Regions from separate parts of the Novosphingobium sp. BL-S-20 genome, predicted to be linked through region 1. Evidence: riboswitches for the same ligand, from Rfam matches in the RefSeq annotation. Region 1 holds a riboswitch; each other region holds the start of a gene.
The links. A riboswitch is a leader RNA that binds a small molecule or an ion and turns the genes downstream of it on or off. The one in region 1 is predicted to bind cobalamin.
Positions count from the first base shown of each region.

Region 1 (2,257 bases):
TGCACCGCGTCCGAGACGGTGTAGGTCCCCTGATATTCGAAGCGGCGCACGCGGCCATGGGCATCGAACGTGAGCTGGCGGAGGGACCGGGCGGGGTCGTAGTTCTCGCGGTCGGTCTCGGTCTGGAGCACGGCCACGCGGTTCGCCAGCCTGCCGTCCAGCAGCGCGAAATTGAGACCGGCATAGCCCGACCATTCCCTAGTCCGGCCATAGGCAAGCGAATCCCCTGCGATGCCGTCGAATTCGTTCTTCGAATCCGACCAGTAGCCGCGCAAGTCCAGCGAGACGCCAGGCGCGACGCGCAAGGTCAGGGTGCCGCTGGCGGAACTGCGCCGGTAGCCGTCGTCCTCGCTGCCGTTGGAGCGGGCCGAGATGCCGTCCGTGGTGAAGCGCGAGGCGGCGAGGCGCCAGTCGATCGCCTCGGATGTGCCGCCCACCCCGGCGCGGGCAGAGACGGTGTCGTGGGTCCCGGCCTCTACCGCGAAGCTGCCTTCGAGCGGCTCGACCGGGCGGCGGGTGCGCACGTTGCCGACGCCGCCGATGGCATCGCTGCCCCAGAGGATCGACTGCGGCCCGCGCAGAATCTCGATCCGCTCGGCATCGTCGACGAAGAAGTTCGCAAAACCGTAGCCGCCCGCAGTGGAGGACGCATCGGACAGGCGCATGCCGTCGATCACCATGACCGTCTGCCCGGCGTCGGCACCACGAATGCGCAGCGAGGTGGTGGTGCCGTAGCCGCCGTTGCGCGACAGGCTGATGCCCGGCGTGCGCAGGAGAATGTCGGTCAGTGCGATCGGCTGGGCGGCGACGATCTGCGCGTCGTCGAGCACGGTGACGCTGTCGGCCACGCGATCGGCGGCGACCGGAGTGCGCAGCGCGCTGACGACGATGCGGTCATGTTCCTCGGAGGCATCGGCCTCCTCGGCCTGTGCGGCCATCGGGGAGAAAGCCAGCGCGAGAGCGAGAGTGCTGGCGGCGGAAATTCGGCAGTTCACGGCATGTCCTTCAGGCGAGCATCGAACCCGGCCGGACCGACGTGCAGGCAAAGGACATGTGATCGCGGCAGGCGACGACAGGCCCTTTCGCACCGCGAGACGGCACGGCAGTGGCTGTCGCTCGGCGAGGTATGGCCCCGTTCGCCCGGCTCACCCTGTCCGGTCGAAGAACGACTGCGGCAGGCAGGTCTCCTGGCTCACGGGTCAGTGCCGGTTCAGCCGCCTTCTCGGGAGCTTGCACCCCCAATGGCGAAATGGCCGAACGGCTCGCCGCTTACAGTTGCAGGGGCAGCCCGGGCCTTGAACCCGCGTTCCCTTTTGATCCCCTCGCGGGGAACCTGTCGCAGGCGTGGCCTTATCCCGCCGGGGTGGCCCGTGCAAGTAGGGGGCAGGCCCGGTGCTTGCGCAGGCCGGCGAAGTGCCATAGTCCCACCGCCGCAAAGGGTGCCCGCCAGGGCTTAATCGGGAAGTCCGGACTGCGGGGATAGCCGCGGCGACCGGCACTGCTCCCGCAACTGTCACCGGGGATGCGCCCCGCCACCATGCCATTGGAGCCGTTCGGCTTCGAGAAGGCGGCGGAAGGCGCGAAGAGCCGGCAAGTCAGGAAACCGGCCCTTCGCCGTCGATCCTTCGCGCGGGCGGGATGTACCGGGCGAACGAGGGCCGCTTCCCGTGGGGGGAAGCCCCCTTCGCGTGACGACATGCGTGCGTTTGCGCCGAAGGGGGAATGAAGATGCGCCGCTGCCTTGCCTGCCCGTCCGGGCGATATTCATGACCGGCCCGATGGCCGGCTGCCCTGCCCTGCTCGTCACCGCGCCATCGTCGGGACAGGGCAAGACCCTCGTCACCGCCGCCCTCGCCCGCCGCCATGTCCGGGAAGGACGGCGAGTGCGGATATTCAAGTGCGGGCCGGACTTCCTCGATCCGATGGTGCACGAAGTGGCCAGCGGCGCGCCGGTCCATCAACTCGACCTGTTCATGTGCGGTGAGGACCAGTGCCGCGCCCTGCTGCACGAGGCGGCGCAGGAAGCGGACCTGATCCTGATCGAGGGAGTCATGGGCCTGTTCGACGGCACTCCCTCCTCCGCCGACCTTGCCCGGCACTTCGGCCTGCCGGTCATGGCGGTGATGGACGGGTCCTCGATGGCACAGACCTTCGGCGCGCTCGTCCACGGCCTCGCCACCTACCGGGACGACGTGACCCTGGCCGCGGTGCTCGCCAACCGCGTCGGCAGCGAGCGCCATGCCGAACTGCTGGAGCG
Region 1 is NZ_CM145494.1:2,745,811-2,748,067, forward strand. Features, by position in the region: gene ACZ1II_RS20495 (TonB-dependent receptor plug domain-containing protein) at 1-938, opposite strand, end outside; cobalamin riboswitch at 1,161-1,352, opposite strand; cobalamin riboswitch at 1,421-1,626, shown strand; gene ACZ1II_RS20500 (cobyrinate a,c-diamide synthase) at 1,767-2,257, shown strand, end outside.

Region 2 (2,257 bases), 290 kb from region 1:
GCAGCCGGTCGGCCGCTCCGAGCCCTGGTAGACGACGCCGCAGACGGTCTTGGGATAGGCCGGATGGGCCACGCGGTTGAGCACGACTTGCGCCACTGCGCGCTGGCCGCCGTCCGGTTCGCTGGCGGCCTCGTAATAGATCGCGGCGGTGAGGCACTGGAGCGCGCGGCTGCGGTCGACGCCGGAGTTGTCGATCCGGAAGGCGCGGGCGACGGGGCCGCTCGCCGCATACTCCGCGTCTGAATGGATGCCTTCGCCGATCTTCAGCACCGGCTGTTCGGCTTCGAGATAGTAATAGGCCGAGCCGGGGAAGCTGGCGCCCGCCTGCTCGAAGGGCATCGGCAGCACCGGCGGCTGCGCGGTTTCGGCCCCCGCTACGGTGAAGCCGTCCCATCCGGTGAGCGGCGGCGAGGCGAAGGCGGGCAGGGCCACGGCCACGAGCGCCGCCGCGCCGAGCGACCAACGGCGACGCCGCCGCTGGAGCCGCCGCCGTCCGCCGCGCACGAAATTCCCCTGGAAATCGCGCGGGCGCGGCTCCCAGGTTTCGGGGCAGGAGGGAAGGGCGGCAGCGGTCAATTCGGGTCCTCTCGGGCGCGGCTTCAACGAGGCGCACTTCGCGCCTACTCTGCTTCGGCGCGCTCGGCATCTGCCCAGATCGGCGCGTCCCGAAGCGGTACAGCCGGGAGGGATAGCGTGAATCGCTTAAGACTTTCTTGGGGATTTGCCCCGGCGATGCCCGAGCACCGCGCTTTCCGCACCGCTTGCCAATCCCCGCATCGCCCGGTAATTCGCGCGATACGTCATGGGTGGCCCGCAATCGGGCCTCAAAAGGGAATTCGGCGCAAGTCCGAAGCTGCCCCCGCAACTGTGACCGGGGAGCGCCCCTTCCAAGCGATGCCACTGGGTCACACCGGGAAGGCGGGAGCGGCGCGACGATCCGGGAGCCAGGAGACCTGCCTTTGACGGTCGTTCCGCAGCCGGGCGGGGTGTCCCGGCATGCAGCGAGCAGACGCGCGAAGGAAAACGCGCGCGGCTCCGCCATGGACGGCACAAGTCGTTCAGGTTGGAGGAATACGCGTGAAGTACCTGTTTCTGCTGGGCACCGCCCTTGCGGTCTCTACCCCCGTTGTCACCCCCGCATTTGCGGACGAGGCGGCCATCGACAATATCGTTGTCACCGCGACGCGCACCGAAACGCCGGTGAGCGAGATCGGCCAGTCTGTCTCGGTCGTCACCCGCGAGGATATCGAGCGCACCCAGGCGGTCACCGCGACCGACATTCTGGCACGCCTGCCGGGCGTGACCTTCACCCAGTCCGGCGGCTTCGGCCAGCCCGCCAGCGTCTTCATCCGCGGCGCCGAGAACGCCCAGAGCCTGGTGCTGATCGACGGCGTGCGGATCAACGATCCGGGCGATGTCGGCGGCGGCTTCGACTTCGGCAGCCTGACCGTCGGCCAGTTCGACCGCATCGAAGTGGTGCGCGGTTCCTCGGGCGTGCTCTGGGGCAGCCGCGCCATCGGCGGCGTGATCAACCTCATCACCGCGCGCCCGACCGACGAGTGGACCGCGCGCGGCCAGGCCGAGTACGGCTGGCGCGACCAGAAGCAGCTCGGCGCCTCGGCGGCGGGCAAGGTGGGGCCGGTCGGGCTGACGCTCGGCGGAAACTGGCTCAAGGGCGACGGCTATTCGGCCTTCGACGAACGCCTCGGCGGCAAGGAGAAGGACGGCTTCGAGAGCAAGAGCGCCAATGCCCGCGCCGAAGTCGAGCTGGTGGAGGGCCTCTCCGCCGATGCCGGGACCTACTGGACCAAGGCCAACTACGATTACGACAATACCGGCGCCGATGCCCTGAACGTGGGCATGAAGCGCGACACGGTGGGTTATGCGAACCTTCGCTACAAGGGCCTTGATGGCCGCCTGACCGCGCGCATGGGCTACGGCCTTACCGACACGCGCCGCATCTCGGACGACGAAGTCTTCGGCCCCTATACCACCAATGGCCGCGCCGACCGCTTCGAGGGGCAGGTTTCCTTCACGCCGATCGAGATGGCGAGCCTTCTCGTCGGCGCCGAGACCGAGAAGCAGAAGTTCTCGGACAACTACGGTTCGAAGGATTCGACCTCGATCGACAGCTACTTCGGCATGCTGACCCTGCGTCCGCTGACCGGCCTGACCCTGAACGGCGGGCTGCGCTACGACGACAATTCGGACTTCGGCCACAAGACCACCTTCTCGGCGAACGGCGGCTGGGTGACCG
Region 2 is NZ_CM145494.1:2,459,592-2,461,848, reverse strand. Features, by position in the region: gene ACZ1II_RS19200 (cell wall hydrolase) at 1-576, opposite strand, end outside; cobalamin riboswitch at 788-975, shown strand; gene ACZ1II_RS19195 (TonB-dependent receptor domain-containing protein) at 1,078-2,257, shown strand, end outside.
Region 2: linked by a shared signal. The riboswitch ahead of ACZ1II_RS19195 (TonB-dependent receptor domain-containing protein) and the one ahead of ACZ1II_RS20495 (TonB-dependent receptor plug domain-containing protein) in region 1 are both predicted to bind cobalamin.

Region 3 (2,257 bases), on a different replicon from region 1:
TGAAGGCGTCATCGAATACTGCGGCGGAAACAGCCATTGTCATGCTCCTTGGCGGGATTGCGCGTCCCCGGAAAACCTGCTGCCGAGAAGGAAGGTCTGGCTCTCGACGGGATGGCTCCCGTGCGATTACAGTGGCGCGACCGCGCCGGATTTTCACCGGCTTCTTCGATACTCGACGCCGCTTCCTTAGGACCGCGCGGGCAGCGGCGTCAACGACTTCACGGAATTTACGCTTGGCGACCTCCCTCCTGCTGATCTGTATCACCGCTACGGCATCGAGCCGGGAGGGCCGTTTTCCCGACCCGGCTGAACCGATCGATCCCGCCGGGTCCCGCGCTGCCGCGCGCGCCGCGCTGCCGGATCGCTTCCGCGCGGCGGCCTACCGCAGCCCTTCCCGCGCCGCCGCCGAAACCGCTTCCGCAATGGCGCTGACCGCAGGAGAGGACGCCGCACTTGCCGATCTCGACCATGGGCGCTGGACCGGCCGCTCTTTCGCCGAGCTTGGAGCCAGCGAACCCGGCGCGCTCGGCTCCTGGCTCGCCGACCCGACACAGGGCGCGGCGGATGGTGAATCCATGGAGCAGGCGCGAAACCGCGTCGGCGCGTGGATGGACCGGATCGTGGCTCAGGATCGGCCGGTCTGCGCCATCACTCACCCGATGATCGTCCGCGCCGCCCTTGCCCATGCGCTGGACCTGCCGCTGCGGGCAACGCTCGCCATCGACGTGGCGCCGCTCTCGCACGCCATGCTCTCGTTCAACCGCTCGTGGCGATTGCAGTCGCTGGGGCTTGCGAGCGGGCACGCGCCCGGCTAATCGCCTCCGGGTTTGAGGGACAGGTTGTGCCTCGGCAAAGATCGCGCCGGTGCCCCGCAAGGGGCTTAATACGGGAACACGGCAAGGATGGTTCGCCATCCGGACCGGGCTGTCCCTGCAACTGTAAGCGGCGAGCGCGATGCACATTCGCGGCGGGGCAAGTGCTCCCGACGCAGCCACTGGGCCGGACGCTAAATCCTGCGAGGCCTGGGAAGGCCGTGCATCACGCCCTGACCCGCGAGCCAGGAAACCTGCCTGCGTCGATGTCGCTCTTGCCCGGGTCCAGGGGATGGCCAAGGCACGGTAACTCTTCCGTCTGAGCGACGTGATGCATGCGGCCGGGGCCGCAGCGGCATGCCGTGTCGGGCGCCCGTGCGCCGGTCCGACAAGGCGCGTCGCCATCGCCGCTTGTGCGGCGGGAAGCCCCGCCGTTTCAGGTCGCTGGCGCGCGGGAGACGACATATGAGCAAAGTTCCCACCACCGTCATCACCGGCTTCCTCGGCGCCGGCAAGACCACGCTGATCCGCCACCTGCTGCAAAACGCCAAGGGCCGCCGCCTTGCCCTCATCATCAACGAATTCGGCGATGTCGGCGTGGACGGCGAACTGGTGAAGGGCTGCAACGACGAAGCCTGCCCGGAGGACGACATCGTCGAACTGGCCAACGGCTGCATCTGCTGCACCGTCGCCGACGACTTCCTGCCAACCATGCAGAAGCTGCTCGACCGCGAGAACAAGCCCGATCACATCATCATCGAAACCAGCGGCCTTGCCCTGCCCAAGCCGCTGGTGAAGGCCTTCCAATGGCCCGACATCCGCACCCGCGCCACGGTTGACGGTGTGGTCGCGCTGATCGACGCCGATGCCGTCGCGGCGGGCCGTTTCGCCGCCGACGAGGCGGCGCTGGCCGCTGCCCGCGCGGCAGACCCGATGCTGGACCACGAAAGCCCGCTGGAAGAACTGTTCGAGGAACAACTGGGCTGCGCCGACATGGTCGTGCTCAACAAGACCGACCTCGTCGACCCGCAAGCGCTCGCCCATGTCGAGACGCTGGTGCTGGCCGAAACGCGTCCCGGCGTGAAGATCGTGCGCGCCGATCACGGCGCCGTCGATATCGCCGCGCTGCTGGGCATCACTGCCGCGGCCGAGGACGACCTCGATTCCCGCCCCTCGCACATAGACGGGCTGGACGAGGATCACGACCATGACGACTTCGACAGTTTCGTGGTCTCCGGCAGCGATGTGGCCGATCTCGACGCCCTGCTCGCTCGTTTTAAGGACCTGATCGCAGAGCACGACATTCTGCGCGTAAAGGGCATGGTTGCCGTTGGCGGCAAGCCCAGCCGCCTGGTCGTGCAGGCCGTCGGCCCGCGCATCCAGCACTTCTACGACCGCACCTGGCTGCCGCAGGAAGGCCGCCGCACCCAGCTCGTCATCATCGG
Region 3 is NZ_CM145493.1:1,320,497-1,322,753, forward strand. Features, by position in the region: gene ACZ1II_RS05495 (CbtB domain-containing protein) at 1-37, opposite strand, end outside; gene ACZ1II_RS05500 (histidine phosphatase family protein) at 234-815, shown strand; cobalamin riboswitch at 847-1,088, shown strand; gene cobW (cobalamin biosynthesis protein CobW) at 1,278-2,257, shown strand, end outside.
Region 3: linked by a shared signal. The riboswitch ahead of cobW (cobalamin biosynthesis protein CobW) and the one ahead of ACZ1II_RS20495 (TonB-dependent receptor plug domain-containing protein) in region 1 are both predicted to bind cobalamin.